Linked DNA regions of Chlorobaculum tepidum TLS. The protein of the gene in region 2 binds, or shares a complex with, the protein of the main gene of each other region. Links are inferred from orthologs where the notes say so. Each region holds a gene or a part of one and is shown on either strand. Other genes may lie near its edges. The genes, in order: mrdA and rodA.

Region 1 (11,636 bases), 270 kb from region 2 along the record:
CGGTCGTCCACATGCCGGTTTCGCCCTCGGCAGACTCGGTGATGTTGAAGGAGTTGACGATCTTGCCGCTCATCTTGTAGATGCCCTCGCGCTCGTCCCAGTCCTTGTTGGGATCAAATTCGATGCCGAGCGTGGTGGCTAGCATCGTCGCGGCCAGATCTTCGGCGTATTCGCCCGACTGCTCGGCAGTTTCGCCATACGGATGATGCTCGGAGAGATAGCCGTATTGGCTTTCGTCAGCCGGAAGCGCCACGCCAACCGAAGCGGAGATGAGGCGGTTGTTCTCGTTGGTCGAGTTACGCGCCATGACCGCGAAGGTGATCTGTCCCGGCTTGAGGTGCTTCAGTCCCTCTTCGACGCTGATGCGTTCGCATTTTGGAGGAAAGATACTTGAAACCGTCACCAGATTGCACTTTTCGATCTTGGCGTCGCGCAGGGCAAGCTCGAACGAAGAGAGATACTCTTTGTGTCTTCCGACACCTTTGGTGAAGAATACTTTTGTTGGGACGAATGACAAGGTGGTAGCTCCGGATAGAGGTTAGAGAAAGGCGTCAGTTGGTGCAATTATAGGAAAAAGCAAACGCATTCAAAACGATTTTTTTGCGCGCGCCACCTTGAAAAATTTTCGTTTGCCTGCGCGGATGATGACGGGGTTTTCGGTCAGCTCGATAACGGCATTGATATCAGAAATTTTCTCGTTGCCAGCCTGCACCGCGCCCTGCTGAATCATGCGCCGTGCTTCGTTTTTGGACGGGAATGCCGCAAGCGCCATGAGCAGCTCGACCACCGGCATCGTAGCCTCCTCGAACTCCACGGTCGGCAGGTCTGTGGGCGCCTGTTTGTTGACGATCACCCGGTCAAAGTGCTCCTGTGCCTTGGCCGCCTCCTCCGCCGAATAATATTGCGCGACCAGTTCGCGGGCGAGTTCTCGCTTGGTTTCGCGTGGATCGGCGGCGATTCGTTCGGCGATAGGCTTGTCGTTGCCGCTGTGGTGCGGTACCAGCAGGTTCCAGTAGGTCTCGATCAGGGAGTCGGGAATTGAGAGCGTTCGACCGTACATATCCTCCGGCGTGTCGTTGAAGCAGATGGCGTTGCCGAGTGACTTGGACATCTTCTCGCTGCCGTCGGTGCCCACCAGCAGCGGCATGGTGATGCACACCTGCGGCTCGATGCCGTACTCGCGCTGGAGGTCGCGCCCAACGAGCAGGTTGAACTTCTGGTCGGTGCCGCCAAGCTCCACATCATTTTTGAGGTGCACCGAGTCCATGCCCTGTGCGAGCGGATAGAGAAATTCGTGGATCGAGATCGGGGTCTGCGAGCGGTAGCGCTTTTCGAAATCATCGCGCTCCAGCATCCGCGCCACCGTGTAGTGGCTCGACAAGCGGATGACGTCGGCAAAGTGCATCTGGCTCAGCCAGTCGGCGTTGTAGCAGATGGTGGTCTTTTCCGGATCGAGGATTTTCGACGCCTGCTCGAAGTAGCTTTTGCCGTTCTCGCGGGCCTCTTCGGCGGTGAGCTGCGGGCGGGTCTTGCTCTTGCCTGACGGGTCGCCGATCATGGCTGTGAAGTCGCCGATGATGAGGATCGCTTCGTGTCCCAAATCCTGAAATTCACGCAGCTTGCGGAGCACCACCGAGTGGCCGAGGTGCAGGTCGGGGCGCGACGGGTCAGCACCGAGCTTGATTTTCAGCGGCGTGCCGTTTTTGAGAGATTTGGTGAGTTTGCGTTCGAGTTCGTCGGTGCTGATGACCTCGACGGTGTTGTTGACGATGATATCGAGCTGTTCCTTGACGGATGGAAATATCATGGCAAATTGAAATGTCGTCTGGTTAATACTGTTTCCTGAGTTGCTGCAGCTGACGCTTGGCGTCTCGATTCTTGATTGTCTCGCGCTTGTCGTAGAGCTTTTTGCCTCGCGCGAGGCCGAGTTCGATCTTGAGTACACCGCGCTTGTTGAAGTAAGCTTTGAGCGGAATAAGAGTCAGTCCCTTTTCGCTGATTTTCGATTGCAGTCGCATGATTTCCGCCTTGTGCAAAAGCAGGCGGCGGCTGCGTTTGGGTTCGAGCGTGTCGAGCGTGTTGTGTTCGTAGGGCGTGATCTGCATGTTTTCGAGCCACACCTGGCCGTGGTGGATCATGGCGTAGCTCTCGCTCAGGCTCGCCTTGCCGAGTCGCACCGATTTCACCTCGCTGCCCAGCAGCTCGATGCCCGCCTCGATCGTGTCGAGAATTTCGTACTCGAACCGGGCCTTGCGGTTGCTGATCGCCGTGACGTATTCCGGCTTGCCTTGTTTTTTGGACACCGCGTTCTCTCTCAGGTTTCGGATTCGTAGTATTCTGCCGGAATCATGTTTCCGACATTGAGCACAAGATAAGGGTCGAACGCTTTTTTTACACGCACCATTTCCCTGATGCCTTTGCGGCCGTACATTTGTACCAGATATTCGCTCTTGAGTTTGCCGATGCCGTGCTCTGCCGACAGTGTGCCGCCCATCGCGAGCACTTTCGAGACGAGCTGGCGGTAGAGCGTTTTGGCGCGCACGAACTCTTCGTGATTGTGCGGCAGAATGTTCAGGTGCAGGTGGGCGTTGCCGATGTGGCCGAAGATGATGTAGGTGAATCCCTCGCGGTCGCAGGCGTCGCGGTAGAGCCGGAACAGCTCGGCGAAGCGCTCGTCGGGCAGTGCCATGTCGGTGCTCACCTTGCTCTCCGACTGGCGGCTGAGCCACTCGTTGACCAGTACCGGCAGCTGGTGGCGGAAGTCGCGGAGCTTCTGCAACCCCTCGCTGTCGAGTGCCGCCCAGCTCTTCTCGACTGGCGAGCCGCACTGTTCCATCAGTTCCAGCCACGCTTCGAGGCAGGCCTCCTCGCGCTCGACGGTTGTCTCCTCCTCGAAATAGACCGCGCCCGCCATTTCCTTTGCAATGTCGGGATAGCTTTGCCGGAGAAACTCCAGCGCCCGACGGTCGAAGAGTTCGAGCGCGCGCGGGCTGACGCCGCCGCTTCCGGCGCGGGCCTCGCCGACGAAGCCGAGCAGTTCCTCCTCGCTTCTGAACCAGGCGAGGCAGGCAATCACCCGCTCCGGCGCGGGGCGCAAGAGCAGCGTGGCTTCGACGATGACGCCGAGCGTGCCCTCAGAGCCGATGAAGAGATCGACCAGATCCATGCCCGGCTTCGACCAGTAGCCCGCGTTGTGCTTCGAGGTCTTCGGCATCGTGTAATCCGGAAGCCGGAACGTCACGCGCCCGGCAAGCGGCAGGTCAAGTGTGAAGTTTCCCGCTGCGTCGGCGAGGTGCTGGCCGCGCGTGATCTCCAGCAAATCGCCCTGCGGCAGCGCGATTTGCAGTGCCTGCACGTGATTGCGCGTCGGGCCGTATTTGAGCGAGCGCGAGCCTGTGGAGTTGTTCGAGATGGTGCTGCCGATGAAGCAGGTTTTCTCGGTCGGATCGGGCGGATAGAACCAGCCTGCCGCCGCCGCTTTCGCCTGCACATCCTGCAACAGCGCACCGCCCTGCACGCGCAGCAGCGCTCGTCCGTCGATTGTCGGCTCGACTTCGCCGATGCGGTCGAGCTTCTGCATCGCAATTACGTAGTCGCCGAACGGGATCCGCGCGCCGGTGGTGCCGGTGCCGTTGCCCGCGATGGTGTAGCGGCGTCCGTCGGCGCAAGCTTCGCGCAACAGCGAGGCCACCTCCTCCGGCGTTTCCGGGAAAAAGACGCCCGGCGTCCAGCCGTTTTTCAGGTTGCTCGTGTCTTCGAGAAAGCCCGCAATGGCTGCTGGTTCATTTTTGAAGTTCATCAGTCTCCACCCTCCAGATCGCTCTGCGGCGCAGTGCTGGTAGAGTCGATTGCTGTTTTCGCGGCGGGGCGTTTCGTGTTTAGCGAATCGTTCAGCTTTTTGATTTTGGCGACAGCGGTGCTGTCGGCGCCCTGGGTTTTCGGCTTGTTCTTTTCGACGAGGTAGTAGTTTATCATCTCTCGGGCGATCGGCGCGGAGATGCTGCCGCCGAAACCGGCGTTTTCGACCAGCACCGCGATGGCGATTTTCGGGTGATCGACCGGCGCGAAGCAGATGAACCAGGCGTGATCCTTGCCGTGCGGGTTCTGCGCGGTGCCGGTTTTGCCGGCGACCGTCACGCCCGGCACCTGCGCCAGCGTGCCGGTTCCTTGCTGAACCACGCCCTGCATCGCCTCCTTGATGATTCCGAAGGTCTCTTTCGAGATTGGCAGGGTGCGCGAGGCGTGATCGATCGGCACATAGATGCCGGTGCGCGTGTCGCGGTAGCCCCTGACAATGTGCGGTTGGTGCCAGGTGCCGTTGTTGGCGATGGTCGCTGCGTAGTTGGCCAGTTGCAGGGGAGTGACGCCGAGTTCACCCTGGCCAATGCCAAGGCTTACCAGATAGCCTTTTGTCCAGCGCCCCTCGCCGTAGCGGCGGTTGTAGTACTCAGTTGTCGGCAACAGGCCGCGCCGTTCGCCCGGCAGGTCGATGCCCTCGCGCTGGCCGAATCCGAACATTTTGCCGTATTTGTCCCACGTGTCGAGGCCCACCTTGAGCATGAGCTGGTAGAAGTAGATGTTACAGGACTCGATGATCGCCTTTTTCATATTGACGATGCCGTGGCCGCGCCCGCCGTGGTCGTGGAAGATGCGTCCGCCGTAGTTCCAGCTGCCGGTGGAGATGATGGTGTCTTCGGGTTTGATGACCCCCTCTTCAAGTCCGGCGATGGCCAGCACCAGTTTGTAGGTGGAACCCGGCGGATAGACGGCCTGGATGGCGCGGTTGAAAAGGGGCTTTTCAGGTGAAAGGGCGATTTCAGCCCACTCTTTTTTTCTGGTTTTGCCGTTGAGGATGTCGAGGTCGAAATCGGGTTCGCTGCACAGCGCCAGTACGCCGCCGTCTGAGGGGTCGATGGCCACCACCGCGCCGGGGTGACCGGTCGCCCGGAGCAGGTTTTCGGCAAGCCGTTGCAGGTGGGCGTCGATGGTGAGATAGAGATCGTTGCCTTTGACAGACGGGATGTCGTTCTTGCCCTCATTGTATTTTCCCATGAGCATTCCGAGCGGATTGACCAGCTCGTAGCGCACGCCCTTCTCGCCCCGAAGCTCCTCCTCGTAGATGCGTTCGAGACCGGAAAAACCGATCTTGTCGTCCGGCGTGTACCCCTTTTCAGCCAGCGTGTCGAGCTGCTCCTTGCTGACATTGCGCAGGTAACCGAACAGGTGGGTTCCCCGGAACAAATCGCTGTATTTTCGCTTGTTCTCGATCTCGATGATCACGCCGGGCAATCGCCAGAGGTTCTCGCTGATGCGTGCCACGACGAACTCGTTCAGGTCGCGGTAGATGGTCGAAACGGCAAACGGACTGTAATCTTTCGCTTCGGCGACCTTCTCGTTCAGCTCATCTACCGGAATTTCAAGCAGGTAGGCCAGGTACGGAATGCTCGATGCTCGCAGCTCGTTGGGGATGATCTTGAGGGTGTAGAGTGCCTGGTTTTCGAGGACGGTTATGCCATTCCGGTCGATGAAATGGCCCCTCGGCGCCTGCTCCCAGATTCTGCGGATGCTCCCCGATCTCGAACTGATGTCGTCATGCTGGACAATCTGGAGCCAGGCGAGACGAGCTGTGAAAAACAGGAAGACGGCTGCGATGAGGAGTATGGTCAGCTTGATTCCGCGCAAAAAATCGTCCATAGCTCAATCCTTCAGCAGTTTCTTCAGGGCGAAGTGATAGACGAGCACGGCCAGCATCATGCTCATGAGGGTGCCGAGGATGACCGTCTCCGGTACCCTGACATAGAGGGGGAGCGAGAGCGGGTCAGAAAGAAGCGACTGAAGCAGGTTCCCGGCTATGAGCGCGGTTGCGGACGCAGCATAGAACATACGCTTTTTCTTGACCGAGGTCGCATGGCTCTTCTGGGGTACATGGAAGAAACCTGCCACAAATCCCTGCACGGTGCCCAGAAGGGCCGACAAGCCTAGGTCGCCCGAGAGAATCCCGGCGATGAGGCCGGCCCCGAAACCGAAGTTCGTGCCGGTTCTCTGGCCGGTGGACATGGAGATGAAGGCGATGAAGATGGCCAGAATGTCAGGGGATGCGTGCAGAATGAGCAGCTTCGAAACGAGAAAGCGCTGCACGAAAGCCAGAATGACCAGGGCGATGGTATAGAGAAGATACTTGTTCAAATCAGGGCGGATTGTCGTTTGTAACCGGTGATTGCCATGTTATCGATGCCTTGTTCACTCTCCTTTTCCCGGACTGTCCGGTGACTGCATCAGCTCGATTTTTTCCATCGACGGTTTTGCCAGCGAGACAAGCACCCAGGAAAGTGATGAAAAATCGACTGCAAGGCGCACGTCGACGTTGTAGAAGAGCTTGTCTTTCGATATGCGGATAATCTGGCCGACCGGAATGCCCCGGATGGCAAAGGTGCTGTAACCGGAGGTTGCCACCCCTTCGCCTACGAGCAGTTTGCTGCTGACGGGCACATGCTCCATTTTGGCGAGGCGTTCATTACCGTTTTGCCAGGCGAGCAGGCCGTTGGTGCGGGTGCTGTCGGAAACCACGCTGACCATGAAGTTGCGGTTGATCACAGGCATCACTTTCGCGTAATTCTGTGACACGTCGATCACCCGACCGACAAGCCCGTCAGGTGTCAGGACGGCCATGTCCCGGGCGACGCCCTGGCGCGAACCGGCGTCGATGATGAGCATGTTGTCGGTTGCGCTGAACCGGCGGTCAACCACCCGTGCGACCTTGAAGTGGCCAGCCCATTGCGGTGCATTCGCCTCTATGGCTTTCAGTTCGGCGGCATCGCGGAGCGCCGCCTGCTGGCGCAGGAGCCGGGCGAACAGCCGCGCATTTTGCAGGAACAGGTGCTGGTTGTCGCGCTCCTGTGTAAAAATGGCCGTGGCGTCGGTAAACTGTTTTCCAATGGCTGCGTTAATGGCCAGCCCGCGCTCGCGAATCGCATCGAGCGTCTCCTTGCGCTGAAGCTGCATGAGCATGATGGAGAGAGTGCAATACAGCAGAAAATAGAGATATGCGGTATGCTTGGCGATAAAACGGAAAAAACTCGACACGTCCGTTGTCTTCCTTGTTAACACATTGGCGCACTCCCTGCCACCTGTTTTTCCGGGGGGAAACCGAAACAGGGGTTGTCAGGGCGATCTTGTTTGCTTTAGTCTCGATTCGATAGCCTCGGTCCGGAGCATTGGCCGGAACATAAAGGTTACGAATCGAAAATATAACAGATATGCAATCTTTTCTTCGATGAATTTTTCCGGCGCTCATTTGTCTCAAACCCGCCGGGCAGGAATCCGTTTTTTGCTTTTTAGGCTGAAATGACGATTTTGAGCTTCATGACCGCCGGTTGCGGAAAAACGCGCGAAACCCGGCGGTGATTACCGTTTGACCCGATCCGGTCTTCCGGCCTACGGGAATCCTCGCCAAGATATTGCAACAGCGCATGTTATTTGACAAACGCAAAAATGTCACGGATAAATTTATCGTTGTCGGAGACCGGGTACTGATCAAGCCGAAATCCCTCGATGAGACAACCAAATCAGGTATCTACCTTCCTCCGGGCGTTCAGGAAAAAGCTAAAATCCAGAGCGGCTACGTGCTCAAAACAGGGCCCGGCTATCCGGTCGGCCCGCCAAATGATACCGACGAACCCTGGAAAGAGCGGGCCGAAAGCCCCCAGTATATTCCGCTTCAGGCCAAAACCGGCGATCTGGCTATCTTCGTCCAGAGCAGTGCCTGGGAGATCGAGTACGAAGAGGAGCGCTATCTGATCGTGCCCAATTCAGCCATTCTTTTGCTGATCAGGGAAGACGATGACCTGGAAGACTCTCTGAGTTGAATCGTCGGAGGGAGTCGGATTTGTTTCCGGCTTTCACTCCGGCCTACGCTCCTCTTCAACCGTCGAGGAGTTTTTTTATTTCATTATTTTGACAGATCGATATGACCATAGCGACCGATATGCACAAAGAGGCGGCGGGCCTTTCGACCGAAGCGCTGCTCCGGCGGGTGCAGGCTCTCAAGAAGGAGATGAACGCGATTATCCTTGCCCACTACTACACCCTGCCGGAAATCCAGCAGGCGGCGGACATCGTGGGCGACAGCCTCGCCCTGGCGCGGGCGGCGGAGAAGACGTCGGCGGACGTGATCGTTTTCGCCGGGGTGTACTTCATGGCCGAGACCGCCAAGATTCTCAATCCTGGCAAGATGGTGCTCATGCCCGATCCGGGCGCGGGCTGCCCGCTGGCCGACAGTTGCCCGGAGGAGGAGTTCCGCGCCTTCCGCCAGGCGCATCCCGACGCCATTGCCATTACCTACGTCAACTCGTCGGCGGCGATCAAGAAGCTTTCGGACATCATCTGCACCTCGTCGAACGCCGAGCATATCGTGCGGCAGATTCCGCCGGAGCAGCAGATCATCTTCGGTCCTGACCGCAACCTCGGCGCATGGGTGATGAAGCGCACCGGGCGCGACATGCTGCTCTGGCAGGGCTTCTGCTATGTGCACGACGCCTACTCCGAGGTTTACATGATCCAAGCCAAGGCGATGTATCCGGATGCGGAATTGATCGCTCATCCCGAGTGCCGCGAGGAGGTGCTGCGTCAGGCTTCGTTCGTTGGCTCGACCTCGGCCCTGCTCGATTACACCGAAAAGAGTCCGCGCAAAAGCTTCATCGTGGCAACCGAGCCGGGCATTCTTTACGAAATGGAGAAACGCTCGCCGGGCAAGGTTTTCATTCCTGCGCCCAAAGACCCGGCCAATCCGCGCAGCGTCTGCAAGCAGATGAAGCAGAACACGCTTGACAAGCTCTATCTCTGCATGGTGAACCGCTCGCCCGAGATCACCGTTGACGAGAGCCTGCGCGAAGGGGCGCTGAAGTCGATCAAAAGAATGCTCGAAATGTCCGCCTGACCTGCCGTCGCCGGGCGCCACTCCGCTCACCGGAAGTCGCGGCCCGGCAAAATCTCTGACCGTTCAGCCCTCCGCTGTTGCCGCTCATCCCCGTTTCTGCGTATCTTGTTTGCGCAAGAGCTGTTTCGCTTTCCAACCCTTTCAGCAGGAACCATCATGCGCTCGCCGCTCCTTCGTATCGTCGCCATCTCGGCGCTCTTCTGCGCCCAGCCGTTCCAGCCCGAAGCCAACGCCTGGCACGACAAAACCCATCTCACCATCGCCGAGGCCGCCGGGTTCGACCTCTGGTACAGCGCCGCCGCGCCCGATGTGGCCAAGTCGAAAGAGATGTTCAGTCCGGTCGAAAGCCCGAATCACTACTACAATAACAACGCCAACAAGCGGGTCACTCCTGAAATGGTCATGGCGCAGGTTGAACGCTACAACCGGCCCAACGACGACGAAGGGCATCTGTACGGCGCGATCATCGGTTCGGTCAGGGAGTATCAGTCGATGAAAAAGAGCGGCAAATATGCGAAGTATCCGCTGGTCTACTGCGCCCACTATTGCGGCGACCTCTCGATGCCACTGCACAACACCCGCTACGACGACTTCAACAAAGAGCGCCACAGCATCAACGACGGTATCATCGAGAACAGTGTGCGCCACAACATCGGCTACATCCAGCGCATGATGCGGCCTCCCGTCATCGACAGCGAGGCCGACCTGGCGCGCGAGATCGCCGCCGTCGCCGAATCGGCCCGCAAGCTCGGCATGAAGATGCGGAAGGAAAATCGCGACATGACCGTCGATGAAGCTTACACGCAGGTGACGCGGAGCGCCTCGCTCTTCAACGCCATTCTCGCCTGGCTCGAAAGAACGCAGAAGACGGCGGGCGAAAGAACCGTGACCGTAACGAACTGATTTTCAATAAGTTGCATGGCTGAAAAGAAACATCTCGACAGGCTGAAAGCTGGAGTCGCAAGCTGGAACCACTGGCGCAAAGCGCAGCCGGAAGTCCGGCCCGACCTCAGCCAGGCCGATTTCAGCGCCGCCGACCTGAAAGGCATCGATCTTTCGGAGGCCGACCTCGTCGGCGCGACTTTCGCGAAAGCGACGCTCTCCGGCGCGGATTTGCGCGGGGCCGATCTTCGCGGAGCCGACCTGTCGGGCGCGCGGCTCGACGGCGTCAATCTGAGCCGCAGCACCATCGATCTCTCCACGCGCTACGATGGCGTGACCGGATGCCAGATCGGCGTCAACGGCCTCTACTCGCCATCGACCGACTCGGCGGCCCTGATGCGCCTCGATCCGCCCGGCAACTCCATGCAGGGCGCCAACGCCGAGGCGGTCGTCGAAAGTTTGCGCCAAGCGCGCAAGCTGCACACCTTTTCGGTGATTCTTGCCGGAATCGCGATGCTTTTCATCGTCATCAAGCCCAAAACCATCACCCTGCCATATCTGGCCGGATCGTTCAAGTTTGATGACTTCAGCTATGCTTTTCTGGCCACCATTCTCTCGGCGGCGCTCCTGAGCCAGGTGGTTTCATTCATCGACTCGGCGCTGCAAGGCGCGCGCTACCTCAACGACCGCCGCGCGGCGATGCTGGTCGGCCACTTTCCGTGGCTGCTCTCCAAATACGAAAGCGACCCGGCGAACAAGCGTCAGTCAAGGGTCCTGCGCTTTTTTATGATTTTTCATCCGCTGATCTACCTCTACTTTTTCGTCCAGTGGAGTGCGCTCGCCATCGGCGACTGGGATTCGGTCATCCGGCACTACCAGCAGATGCCGATTATTTTTGGCGAATACCTCCTGCCGGTCGTCTATGTCATTCTGATCCGCATCTGCCTGCACCTCTTCCGTCTCTCCGAAGGTTTCCAGAAGCCGATCCTTTTCGACGCCGAAACCGAACGCAGCCGCCGCACCGACATGGAACGCCTTACCGAAGCCATCGAGCGCCAGTCCGCCCTTACCGCCGAGCTGGTGGATGTACTGAAAAAGAGGGAGGGGAAGAGTTGAGCGTTGAGCGCGAGAAAATGAAGAACGGCTTTACCGTCTCTAAACTGTTGTGCAGCATGAGCAGATTTGCAGTTGTTCCGATACGCCGCGTGAGTGTTTTGTTCATCTTTTCGATCATCCTGCTGTTTGCGGATGGCGGAAATGCCATGTCCCGCATGCAGCCTCCGGACGGCGTGGTGGCCGGTGTGGTTAACGCCTTCGGTTCGAGAGATGCTGTCCGGTTGAACCGCTTTGTCCATCCAAAACAAGGCGTGGTCGTCATCTACCGCCAAGGCGTTTTCAATGTATTCAAAGCCGTTTCGCGGATCGATTTCAGAAAGCCGGTTCCCGAATACTTCCCTTATCCAAAAATCAGGGGCGGTGCGCCTCTCAGGTACGCGGCGTTGCCGGTGTATGATTGCGGGCGCGAGGCCTGGTCGAAAACCGGCCTGTTTTGCGACCCAAAACACCGGGATGTTTTGTTGAGCACCATGGCGATTAACCTGAAGCGGAGCGGACTGAAGGAGATTTCGCAGGAAACGATCGACCGCTTTCGAGCGCTCGAAGCGAAAAGCGTTCGCGTTGTGCTGGTTGACGTGAATGGAAACGATCTGGTGTTTTACTTGACGAGAATCGGCGAGCGCTGGTATTTGACCATCCTCGACCGTGTCTCCAGCGATTGCAGTGCTTGATTATGGAAAGATGATTTGTGCGGCTGGGTTTT
Region 2 (11,657 bases):
TTAATGATGTGGCTGGTGTTGATGAAGCGATCGAGGAGCTGAAGGAGACCGTGGAGTTCCTCATGAACCCTGAGAAGTTCCAGAAGATCGGCGGTAAAATCCCCAAAGGCGTGCTGCTGCTCGGCCCTCCCGGAACCGGCAAAACATTGCTCGCCAAGGCAATCGCCGGAGAAGCCAAGGTACCGTTTTTCTCGATTTCGGGCGCTGATTTCGTGGAGATGTTCGTCGGCGTCGGCGCGGCGAGAGTTCGGGATTTGTTCGAAACCGCCAAAAAGAATTCGCCCTGCATCGTCTTCATCGATGAGATCGACGCCGTTGGCCGGAGCCGTGGCGCGGGCCTCGGCGGCGGCCACGACGAACGTGAGCAGACGCTAAACCAGCTCCTGGTGGAGATGGACGGGTTCACCGCCAGGGACAACGTGATCCTGATTGCTGCGACCAACCGCCCGGATGTGCTCGACAGCGCGCTGTTGCGACCTGGCAGGTTCGACCGGCAGATCACCATCGACAAACCCGACATTCGCGGACGCAAAGCAATTCTGGAAATTCACACAAGAAAAAAGCCGCTTGACAGTTCGGTCGATCTGGAGACGATTGCCAAGAGCACTCCGGGCTTCTCGGGAGCCGATCTGGCCAATCTGGTCAATGAAGCGGCCTTGCTCGCATCGCGATACAACCAGACCGAAATCACCGCCGACAACTTCGAAGAGGCGCGCGACAAGGTTCTTATGGGCCCCGAACGCCGGAGCATGTACATCTCCGAGGAGCAGAAAAAGCTGACCGCCTATCACGAGGCCGGCCATGTAATCGTCTCGAAATTCACCAGCGGCTCCGACCCGATTCACAAGGTCACGATCATCCCGCGAGGCCGCAGCCTCGGCCAAACCGCCTACCTGCCGCTCGAAGACCGTTATACCCAGAACCGGGAGTACCTGATCGCCATGATCACCTATGCACTTGGCGGCCGGGCAGCAGAAGAGCTGATCTTCAATGAGGTGAGCACCGGCGCGGCCAACGATATAGAAAAAGCAACCGAGATTGCCCGGAAAATGGTGAAAAACTGGGGTATGAGCGACAAGCTCGGCCCGATCAATTACGGCGACGGACACAGGGAGGTCTTTCTCGGCAAAGACTATTCGCATGTGAGGGAGTACAGCGAGGATACAGCTCTTCAGATCGATGTCGAGGTGCGCAGAATCATAACCGAATGCATGGACAATGCACGAAAAATTCTTACAGCGCATGTCCGGATTCTGCACGAAATGGCTGCTCGTTTGATTGAAAAGGAGTCGCTCGATTCGGAGGAAATCGACGCTATCGTCAGTTCGGAAACAGCTGTTGCAAACTCTCCGGCATGAATGCCGCCGACAGCGTAACAACAAAATATCTTTTTTTGACAAGCATCATCATGCAGTATCTCATTCTGCTCATTACGGGAATCGCCGCAGGCCTCTTGTCCGGCATGTTCGGCGTGGGCGGTGGCGTGATCATCGTTCCGGCACTTATCTTCTTTTTAGGCATGAGCCAAGAAACCGCCAGTGCGACGTCACTCATAGCGTTGCTGCTGCCGGTCGGACTTCTCGGCGTATACGAATATTATCAGGCCGGCAAGATCACGACGGAGCACATCTGGTTCGGACTGATCATCGCCCTGGGCCTTTTCGCCGGCGCTTTCTTCGGCGCAAAGCTGGCAATTGAACTCTCAAACGATCTTTTAAGAAGGATGTTCGCTGTTTTTCTTGTTTTAGTAGCAATCCGCCTTTGGTATTAACCAGCAGTATTGGCAAACCTATAACCCAAGCACACATTACCATGGGACAGACAACCACCAAAGCCGACCTGGTGAACGTGATCGCCCAACGCACAGGTCTGACCAAAAACGAAACCGAATCGGTCGTTGATTGCTTGTTCGAAAGCATCATCGACTCGCTGAAAGCCGGAAAACGCATTGAAATCCGGGGATTTGGGTCGTTCAACATTCGCTACAAGAATCTCCGGCAGGCAAGAAACCCAAGAACGGGTGAAAAGGTAACCGTCGAGCCAAAAAATGTGCCGACCTTCAAAATCTCCAAAGAGTTCAAGCACGCGGTCAGCGAAAGCCTGAAAGCCAACAAATAACCGCCACGGCAACACAACGCCGGCGAAGCGATGATCTTCACCGGAGGATATCCCATGCAAAAGAATCGGGCGGGGGTCAGGATAACAGCGAAACGGAGAGAGGTCAGTCACTTTTGTCTTGAGTGCCGGACGAGAGCTGACCGTGCGCTTAATAGCTTTCGATCCTGCCGTTTGCTGTCCGGAACGGCAGGAAACAGCGTGGCTACCAGTGGAACAGCACAAACCAGATGATTCCGAATACCGGCAGCAGCACCGGAATCGAATAGCGGTAAATATACTCCACGAAAGAGGGAACATCGGCCTCGGTCTGTTCGGCGATGTTCTTGACCATGAAGTTCGGAGCGTTACCGATATAGGTGAACGCGCCGAAAAAGACCGCGCCCACCGATATTGCCATGAGATAAAGCGTCGAAGGGACGTCACCGGCGATCGGTGAGTCCATGCCCCGGGAAAACTTCACGACATCGGCAATGCTGTTGGAATCGAGACCAAACTTGCCAAGCGCTCCAGCCAGAAAGTTCAGGTAGGTCGGTGCATTATCCAGTACACCGGAGAGAATTCCGGTGAACCAGTAGAACTTCGTGACCGTAAATTCAGCTGCATGGGACTGCGCATACGCACCAATCAGCTGAAGCGCAGGAATCATGGTGGCGAAGATGCCCACGAAAAGGAACGCGACCTCCTTGATCGGCTCGAAGTTAAACTCGTTGCCCCCGAGGGCATCCTGATTGGCCGTCTTGTAGGCAACGACCGCGATCGTCAGCATGATGACCTCCCTGATGCCAAAAGGCACATGAAAAATCTCCTGGAGGCTCGGAAATCCCGGAATGACGGCAGGATCGAGAAAGATCGAGCCGATAAGCGGAATCAGGTAGAGGAAATTCCTGCGCCCGATCAACGTGATACGGCCAGAATATTCCTGCTCGGCCTCGTTCTTCCCTGCCTTCAGATCGAGCACCAGAAAAATAGCCGTAAGCAACCCGATCGTCACCAGCCAGGGCAGCCAAAGATGCTGAATCACCCAGAAGAATGGTACGCCGCGCAGAAAGCCGAGAAAGAGCGGCGGATCCCCGATCGGTGTCAGCGCACCACCGATATTGCTGATGATGAAGATGAAAAAAACGATATGAAATGGCTTCAGGCGTCCTTTGTTAACCCTGAGATATGGCCTGATCAGCAACATCGAGGCACCAGTCGTACCAACAACATTGGCAAGCACTGCGCCAAACAGAAGCAAAAGCGCATTGAGCAGCGGTGTCCCCCGCCGTTCGATTTTGATCAGGATGCCTCCAGCCACAACGAAAAGCGAAGATATCAGGGCGATGAAGGAGATGTACTCTTCAAGGGTGTGCAGAAGCATGTGCCCGCCATGTTCCGCCATGAAGGCGTACCAGAGCGCTACAGGAACACCCAGAACGATCGAAACCTTCTGATAATGGTGTTCCCAGAATCTCGGATAGAAAAGCGGACCGGTAGCGATCATCAGAAGCAGCACCACGAACGGTGCTGCCAGCCAGACCGGAGGCAGGAATGAGTGCTCCCCGCCCCCGGATGCGCAAAACGCCACGGAAGGAACGGTCAAAGAAAAAATAAGCGTGGTAGCGGCCGCCACCGCGCTACGTTTCAAAAAATCAGAGCAACAAGTCATGAGTCATTCGAGATCGAACGGTATCAATCACCTTCGAACTCTGTCAGGAAGTAGATGTTATAGCCTTTTTCACGAATCTTCTTTTCGCCGCCAATATCGGGCAGATTGACGATGAAGGCCATGCTTGCCACGACACCGCCGAGCTTCTCGACCAGTCCGGCAGCGGCAAGAGCCGTGCCGCCCGTAGCAAGAAGATCATCAACCAGAAGCACGCGCTGCCCTTGAACAAGAGCGTCAGTATGCATCTCGATCTTGTCGGTACCATACTCGAGTTCGTATTCGAGCTGCACCACATCCGCCGGCAGTTTGCCTGGCTTCCTGACTGGCACGAATCCCTTGCCAAGCGTATAGGCAAGCGCGCCACCGAGAATGAAACCCCTGGACTCAATACCCACGATCGCATCAAAATCGACTCCGTTGGACAGATAATGCTGGGTCATGTTGTCGATCACCAGACGGAATCCGACCGGATCCTTGATAAGGGTGGTAATGTCACGGAACATGATCCCTTTTTTCGGATAATCGGGAACAGTACGGATTCTGGATTTGATGGGCATAACTGTAGAGGGTTTTGCTGATTTGGTGAAAACTGCCAGAAACGGGGCACCACCGACGCCAGACCTCGGAAAGACGCCTTCTGCTTGTAAAAATTTAAGATAAGAGTCTGCCATGTAATTGCAAACCCTCTCCGAAGCCATCGATGATCACCTCCCGCACCTGACCTCGCAGCTCCCCGGCGCTGGTATCGACGCTCACCCGGAGGTAATGCTCACTGTATCCGCTCCAGCGCACTGCTCCTCCCGGAAGCGCCGAGGCCTCCTCGAACAACACTTTCAGGGTACTACCGATAAACGCTTCGGCAAAGCGCCGTTCGATCCGTTCGCCGATCACGCCAAGCCTGGCCGCTCGCGACGAGCTTTCAGCGGAAGGTATGCGAATCAGCTTTTTTTCAGCTATTTCGGCAAAAAGCTTCGTGCCTGGCCGTGGCGAACAGGTGAAAACGTGCAGATAGGCAACCGGCAACTCTTCGATAAAACGGCACATCTCTTCAAAATCGCGCTCGCTTTCGCCAGGATAACCAACCATCACATCGGCACCGATAGCGCACCCCCTGATCAAGGAGAGTGCTTTCATAAGCCGCTCGCGATAAAATGCTGTGTCGTAATGCCGCCTCATTGCCCGAAGCACAGTATCGGAGCCACTCTGCAACGGCAGATGGAAATGGGGCATGATCTTGCCGGAAGCTGCAACAATATCGATCAACTCGTCATCGAGCAGCTGTGGTTCCACCGAGCTTATTCGAATCCTGCTGACATCAATCGTTTCGAGACGCCGGAGCAAACCGGACAGGCGGGTATCTCCATCCTGGTAATCGCCAATATTGATACCGGTAAGCACGATTTCACGATAACCGGCATCAGCAATTTTTTGAGCCCTATCGAGCACCGTTGAAAGAGACACCGAGCGTGAACGCCCCCTCGCCAGAGGAATCGAACAATAAGCGCAACCAAAACTGCAACCATCCTGGATTTTCAGAAAAGCTCTGGTTCTTCCCTTTTCAGGCTGAGAAAGCATTGAGCACGCCGGATGCGCGGTTATTGCCTTATCGACAGGAGAAACTTTTACCAAGGGTTCGGAATCGTTCGGCAAGGATTCACCATCGTACCAGGCGATTTCAAACTTGTCAGTTGTACCCAGCACGAATGAAACGCCCTTGATATCAGCAATCCGTTTCGGATCAAGCTGTGCGTAGCAACCAATCACCCCAACCCTGCTTCCCGGATGATTTCTTATGATTTTTCTTATCTGCTGTCTTGACTTTCGTTCTGCTTCACCGGTAACAGCACAGGTATGAATAATGAGCACATCCGCTCCGTCATCGATTGCATTTAATTGCCATCCCTGGGAAACCAACGCATCGACTATGGACGATGTTTCGGCATAATTCACTTTACAACCAAGAGTTACAGCAGCGACACTTTTCTGTTTCATAAAACATGCGATCTTTTAAATCAAGGGAATAATAACAAAAACACTGCAACCCAAACACACGACTTATACACACTGATAATACAGCAGCTGCATTATAGTCTTAAAACTAACTCATATTTTTTTATTGCAGTATTGCATACAAACCTGTTATATTTCTTTTGTTTTTCAAACTATACCTGTTACACAAGCAAATCATGAACACTATGAAAAAAGAAGTTGCACCGGACAAATTTGATCTTTACCTCCTGAATGTAGATGAATTCAAGGCACTGAACCAGCAAAAAAATGAACTGAAGGAAAAAATTGCTGAAATGCAGCGTCAATTTGAAGAAAGCATTCAGCCTTACGAAGCCGAATTGAATGCCATTATAAAAAAGCTCGAAAGCACTCTTGCAAAAATTGAAGGCGGTCCTGTGGCAAAGCCGGCAACGGCCAAGTTCGGACGCGGAAAACTCGGTATATCGATCAAACAACTGCTTCAAGCTAATCCCGACAAGGCGTTCAAGCCTCGTGAAATCGCTGCCGCCCTTCAGACGAAAAGCACCGCAGTCAGTCTCTGGTTCAACAAATATGGCAATCAGGATCCGGAAATCGAACGCATTCCTGTTGGTGAAGGCGGCAAACGTTTTATCTATCAGATCAAAAAATAACCGAAAAAACAACGAAATAAATCACTTTATTTTTTCGACGAAAAGGCTATCCGAAACGATGGCCTTTTTTTATTTGTCACACAAACTCATCCTCATCTCAATAACCGATATGTCTCCGGTTTTTTGAAAAGTTCATGGCAAGGCCAACCATCATCATGTTCGCGACCAGAGAGGATCCACCATATGAAATAAACGGAAGGGGAACGCCAATAACAGGCATAACGCCAATAGTCATACCGATATTGATCACCACATGAGTCAGAAGCAACGAGGCATATCCGGCAAGCAACAGTTCGACGAAACGGTTCTTGATAGCTCCGACCATCCAGACAAGACGAAGCACAAGGGCCGCAAAGAGCAGAAGCAATAACGTCGAACCCAAAAATCCCAGTTCTTCGGCAATCACGCAGAAAATGAAATCCGTCCACTGCGCAGGAATATACCGAAGTTGAGTTTGCGTGCCGTGAAGAAATCCTTTCCCAAAAATCCCGCCTGAGGCAATGGCAATTTTAGCCTGAAGCGCATTGTATCCGGCACCCCGTGGATCGGCTGTCGGATCAAGAAATATTTGAATTCTCTTGATCTGGTGAGGCTTGAGAATAACTGAAGTAAACTTCCAGGTCAGCAATCCGCCCAGCAAACCTCCTCCGGTAACGAGGAACTGGTGTAAATAAAACTTTTTCCTGAGCAGGAAAAACATGACCATCGAAAGAACGGCAATGGTCGCAAGAATGGTCAGATTGAAAAAACCGGAAAGCATCAAAGCCACCGGAACCACCCCGAGCAGAATATAATAGAGATCGAAACCGGCCAGAACAATCATGGGAACGATAAACGACAGGCAGGTCAGCGTCGTGCCCATATCCGGCTGAAGCATGATAAGTCCGGCGGGAACCAGCGCAATGGCAAGCGCTTTGCCGAGATCCATCATGTTGCCAATATCGGTCTGGTCGTCCGACAGAAACCTCGCCATCGCAATGATGGTAAACATTTTGGTGAGTTCGGAGGGCTGAAAACTGAACATACCGAAACGCACCCAGCTTGTCGCTCCAGCCACCTTCTTTCCGAAGACAAGCACCGCTATCAGCAGAATAATGCCAGCCGCATACATAAAGTAGGCATTATCTTTTACGACGCGATAATCCATGAAATAAATGATAGAGGCCGCAATGGCTCCTGTGACAGCCCAGGAGAGCTGTTTGTAAAAGAGGGGAACCGATTCGGTCGAGCCATTGGTAGCGCTGTAAACAGCCATAAGTCCCATGACGATCAGGCCCGACAGGGGAACCAGAAGCCATAAAAGATCAAATTTATTGTACTTTTCCATCACTTGTCCGTAAAGAGGAGAGAGATCATGTTATCTTGCCGGGAAACAGCTCCATAAACCACCGGAACAGGTTTTCCACACGTATCCCGGCACCCAAATCATACAAGAGAAATCATTATTGTGCAGCCACCACTATTTTCTTGCGGCCACGTAACCTTTGTCGGCGCGCCAAATGCGGGCAAATCGACCCTACTGAACCGTCTGCTGGATCACAAGCTATCGATTGTCACCCCAAAACCGCAAACGACAAGAAAAAAAATTACCGGAATTTACCATGACGACCGGAGCCAGATCATTATTCTCGACACTCCCGGCATCATGGACCCAAAGCAATCGCTGCACGAATCGATGCTCGAAATCACCCGGCGCTCGCTCCGGGAGTCAGATGTCATTGTCGCGCTCATCCCGTTCCAGAAAGGCGACGAACCCATCGACCGGAAATTCGCCAGCGAACTGATCGAACAGTGGGTGAAGCCTACAGGCAAACCCTTCGTCATCGCACTGAACAAAGCCGACCTCGTGCCGGAAGAGACCGCCAAAGAGGCGCAAACGGAGATCATAAGCAAGTACAAGCCCGTGGCGACGCTCGCCCTGTCAGCCCTCACCGGCGGCAACATACCAGAGCTGGTCGAGCTGCTCAGGCCACTGTTACCATTCGACGAACCGATCTGGCCGGATGACATTCTCAGCACCGAGCCGGAGCGCTTTTTCGTCGGCGAGATCATCCGCGAAAAAATCTTTCTGCAATACGGGCGCGAAATTCCCTACTCAACCGAGGTAGTCATCGATGAATTCAAGGAGCAGCACGAAAACAACCCAAGCCGCAAGGAGCTGATCCGCTGCTCGGTCATTGTCGAACGCAACAGCCAGAAGCAGATCATCGTCGGCCAGAAGGGCGCGGCCATCAAAAAACTCGGCCAGGCCGCTCGCAAGGAAATAGAAGAACTCCTTGACCGACCGGTGTACCTCGAAATTTTCGTGAAGGTCCGCCCCGACTGGCGCAAAAAAAAGAACCTCCTCAAAAGCTACGGCTACTGAAAAAAAGCGGACATGGTTGACAGGAAAACCCTTTCAACTTTGCCCACAATACCCGCCAAGTCCATTTTACTCTTTCTCCCCTTCCATCCTAAACGGAAAGACCCCTTCACAAATGGAAGGGGTCTTTCCGGCTTTGGCTGTAACAACCATATGAAAAAAAAATCAGCGGCCTTTCGGCTGCGGCTCCAGCTCGGCGCTGGCGGCCTCGATCTCTTTTTTCTCGTTCGGGTGAGCCTGAAGATACGCTTCGATCTCCTCTTTGCTCTTGTCCTTGAAGTACTCGAGCGCCGAGAGAATGATGCGTTTGTTCTCCTTATCAAACTCGATGACGCGGAGCGGCAGCTCGTCGCCGATCTTGAAGGAAGAGTGAATGTCCTTCACACCGCCTTGCAACAGGTGCGACACCGGCACGAAGCCATCGACTTCGCCGGGGAGAATGACGATGACGCCCTTCTCGATGATCTGCGAAATCGCCCCGGTACACTCGGCGCCGACGGCATACTTCTGCTCAAACTCGCCCCAGGGATCGTTGTTGATCTGCTTGTGGCCAAGCGCAATGCGGCGTGCGTTGACGTCGAATTTCAGCACCTTGACTTCGAGTTCCTGGCCTTTTTTGACCAGCTCGCTGGGGTGGCGGATCTTCTTGGTCCACGACAGGTCGGAGATATGCACCAGACCGTCAACGCCAGGCTCCAGCTCCACGAATACACCGAAATCGGTGATGTTGCTGACCGTGCCCTTGTGCAGCGAACCCTCAACATACTTCTCGGAGAGGGCGATCCACGGGTCTTCCGACACGCGCTTCATCGACAGCGACAGCTTGGTGTGCTCCTTGTCGATGTTGAGGATGACGACCTCGACCTCCTGGTTGAGCGACACGAACTGGCTCGGATGCTTGATATGCTGCGTCCAGCTCATCTCGGAGATGTGAACAAGACCCTCGATGCCCTTCTCGATCTCGACGAAGGCGCCGTAATCGGTGATGGAAACCACGCGGCCAGTCGCCTTGATGCCAACCGGATATTTGATTTCGATGTTTTCCCACGGATGGGCTTCGAGCTGCTTCATGCCGAGCGAAACACGCTTGGTGTTCTCGTCGAAGCCGACGACCACGACCTTGATCGGCTGGTCGAGCTCGACCACTTCGGACGGATGGTTGATCCTGCCCCAGGTGATGTCGGTGATGTGCACCAGACCGTCCAGACCGCCGAGATCGACAAAGATACCGAAATCGGTGATGTTCTTGACGGTGCCTTCGAGAACCATGCCGACCTTGATGTTGGCAAGCATCTCCTCGCGCTTGGCCGCATACTCCTCTTCGAGGATGACCTTGTGGCTGACGACAATGTTCTGGGTGACCGGGTTGATCTTGACGACCCTGAAGTCCATGGTCTTGCCGACCAGGGCATCGAAGTCGCGAACCGGCTTGACGTCGATCTGCGAACCGGGCAAGAAGGCCTCGACACCCGACAGGGAGACCGTCATGCCACCCTTGACGCGGTTGATGATCTTGCCATTGATGATGGTGTCGTTCTCGATTGAATCGTAAATCTTGTCCCAGATGCGAAGCACGTCGGCTTTCCTTTTGGAAAGAATAAGCTGCCCCATCTTGTCTTCGATGTTCTCGAGATAGACCTCGACATCATCGCCGACCTTGATTTCGTCATCGTCACGGAACTCGAGAAGCGAAACGATACCTTCCGATTTGAAGCCCACGTCGATGGTGACATCCTTGTTGGAGATCGAAACGATTCGACCCTTGACGATCTCCTCTTCACTGATCTCCGAAAGGGTGCTCGTGTAGAGCGACTCCATCTGCTCAAGCTCGGCTGGTTCGTAGTGAGCGAAAATCTTGACTTTTTTTCTGCCCGGCACTTTCGGCTTCGGCGTTTCCAGCGTTGTTGTTTCTGACATTAATGTTTTCCTTCCTCTCTGATGATTTGCCGTCAGTCGCGAGAGATTTCGGCTGCCGGTTTTTATGGTTATGAGTTATGACACGAAAGAACACTGTTCACATTCAAAGGCAACAGGCCATCACAGGCTCTGCTGCTCCACAATTTTATTGACCAGATCGTACACGACGTTGACCTGTTCGTCGATGGTCATATTCGAAGTATCGAGCAGAACCGCATCGGGATGACGTTTGAGCGGCGCGTGGGTGCGCTGCTCATCATCGCGATCGCGCTGCTTGATCTCTTCTTCAAGCGCCTCGACAGAGGGAACCGCCGCGCCGCCAGCCTTAAGCAGAAGCTCGGCATGACGCCGTTTGGCGCGCTCCGCCGGATCGGCAATAAGAAAAATTTTCAGCTCGGCGTCGGGGAAAATGACGGTGCCAATATCGCGCCCATCCATGACGATGCCGCGTTTCCGGCCCATCTCCTGCTGAAGCTCGCGGAGTTTGTCACGAACCGGCTTGAGAGAGCTGATGAAACTGACCTCGCGGCTGACCCGGTTCTCCCTGATCGCTTCGGAGACATCCTCACCATCAAGAAAAACCCGCTGCCCTTGAAAGCCGATGGTGATCGTCTGAAGGAGTTCGGCAATGCGGGTCTCATCTTTCCGAATCTCGTCGAGCAAACCTTCACGAAGCACCTTGAGGGTCACGGAGCGGTACATGGCTCCGGTATCGATGTAGGTGTATCCGAGCCGGGCCGCAAGAATTTTGGCGGTCGTGCTTTTACCGGATGCTGCCGGACCGTCTATGGCGACGATGATCGGTTTCTTTTCGATAGGGCTCTCCAATGCATTTTAAAATAGCCTGTAATTGTAAAAAATTAATTTGCTTTTTCCAAACGAATTGATTACATGTTAAAACCGTTTTTCTCAACAAACATCTCCGCCCATGTCACTTCGCTGCGGCATTGTCGGTCTGCCCAATGTCGGC

Evidence for each region.
Region 1: the proteins of rodA (region 2) and mrdA are in contact, whole or in part, in a crystal structure (PDB 6PL5), measured with the Thermus thermophilus proteins. The link is inferred for Chlorobaculum tepidum TLS from one-to-one orthologs. Residues at the interface, in WP_223903423.1 of Thermus thermophilus: Phe161, Val165, Phe168, Val169, Leu172, Pro198, Tyr199, Glu202, Tyr211, Arg212, Asp213, Gln220, Val221, Gln223, Ser224, Ile226, Ala227, Ile228, Gly229, Ser230, Gly266, Phe267, Val270, Leu274, Tyr277, Gly278, Leu281, Phe285, Leu289, Arg297; in WP_223903432.1 of Thermus thermophilus: Arg4, Ile5, His6, Leu8, Ala9, Phe12, Ala15, Leu16, Leu19, Gly20, Arg22, Ala23, Trp24, Leu26, Gln27, Val28, Tyr31, Tyr34, Leu36, Leu43, Thr45, Asp47, Lys156, Gln157, Gly158, Ser160, Val184, Leu201, Glu202.

What each region holds. Positions count from the first base shown.
Region 1 is NC_002932.3:569,898-581,533, forward strand. Bases 3,247-6,214 are described here. They hold mrdA (penicillin-binding protein 2), read right to left. Parts: upstream 5,695-6,214; coding sequence 3,799-5,694; downstream 3,247-3,798. Other genes in these bases: AYT24_RS02665 (FAD-binding oxidoreductase), read right to left, coding at 3,247-3,799; mreD (rod shape-determining protein MreD), read right to left, coding at 5,698-6,186. In the rest of the region: AYT24_RS02650 (pyruvoyl-dependent arginine decarboxylase), read right to left, coding at 1-517; tyrS (tyrosine--tRNA ligase), read right to left, coding at 587-1,807; smpB (SsrA-binding protein), read right to left, coding at 1,830-2,303; more of AYT24_RS02665, read right to left, coding at 2,315-3,246; rod shape-determining protein MreC, read right to left, coding at 6,241-7,083; AYT24_RS02685 (co-chaperone GroES), read left to right, coding at 7,470-7,865; quinolinate synthase NadA, read left to right, coding at 7,967-8,935; AYT24_RS02695 (hypothetical protein), read left to right, coding at 9,092-9,838; AYT24_RS02700 (pentapeptide repeat-containing protein), read left to right, coding at 9,854-10,933; AYT24_RS02705 (hypothetical protein), read left to right, coding at 10,990-11,604. UniProt on the Escherichia coli protein: Catalyzes cross-linking of the peptidoglycan cell wall. Responsible for the determination of the rod shape of the cell. Is probably required for lateral peptidoglycan synthesis and maintenance of the correct diameter during lateral and centripetal growth.
Region 2 is NC_002932.3:297,607-309,263, reverse strand. What follows is about bases 5,621-8,609. They hold rodA (rod shape-determining protein RodA), read right to left. Parts: upstream 7,736-8,609; coding sequence 6,506-7,735; downstream 5,621-6,505. Other genes in these bases: era (GTPase Era), read left to right, coding at 7,856-8,609; AYT24_RS01440 (hypothetical protein), read left to right, coding at 5,962-6,408; mtaB (tRNA (N(6)-L-threonylcarbamoyladenosine(37)-C(2))-methylthiotransferase MtaB), read right to left, coding at 5,621-5,758. In the rest of the region: ATP-dependent zinc metalloprotease FtsH, read left to right, coding at 1-1,358; AYT24_RS01465 (sulfite exporter TauE/SafE family protein), read left to right, coding at 1,409-1,771; AYT24_RS01460 (HU family DNA-binding protein), read left to right, coding at 1,807-2,118; AYT24_RS01455 (sodium:proton antiporter), read right to left, coding at 2,321-3,766; AYT24_RS01450 (adenine phosphoribosyltransferase), read right to left, coding at 3,790-4,323; more of mtaB, read right to left, coding at 4,418-5,620; more of era, read left to right, coding at 8,610-8,773; rpsA (30S ribosomal protein S1), read right to left, coding at 8,936-10,687; cmk ((d)CMP kinase), read right to left, coding at 10,808-11,515; redox-regulated ATPase YchF, read left to right, coding at 11,616-11,657. UniProt on the Escherichia coli protein: Peptidoglycan polymerase that is essential for cell wall elongation. Also required for the maintenance of the rod cell shape. Functions probably in conjunction with the penicillin-binding protein 2 (mrdA).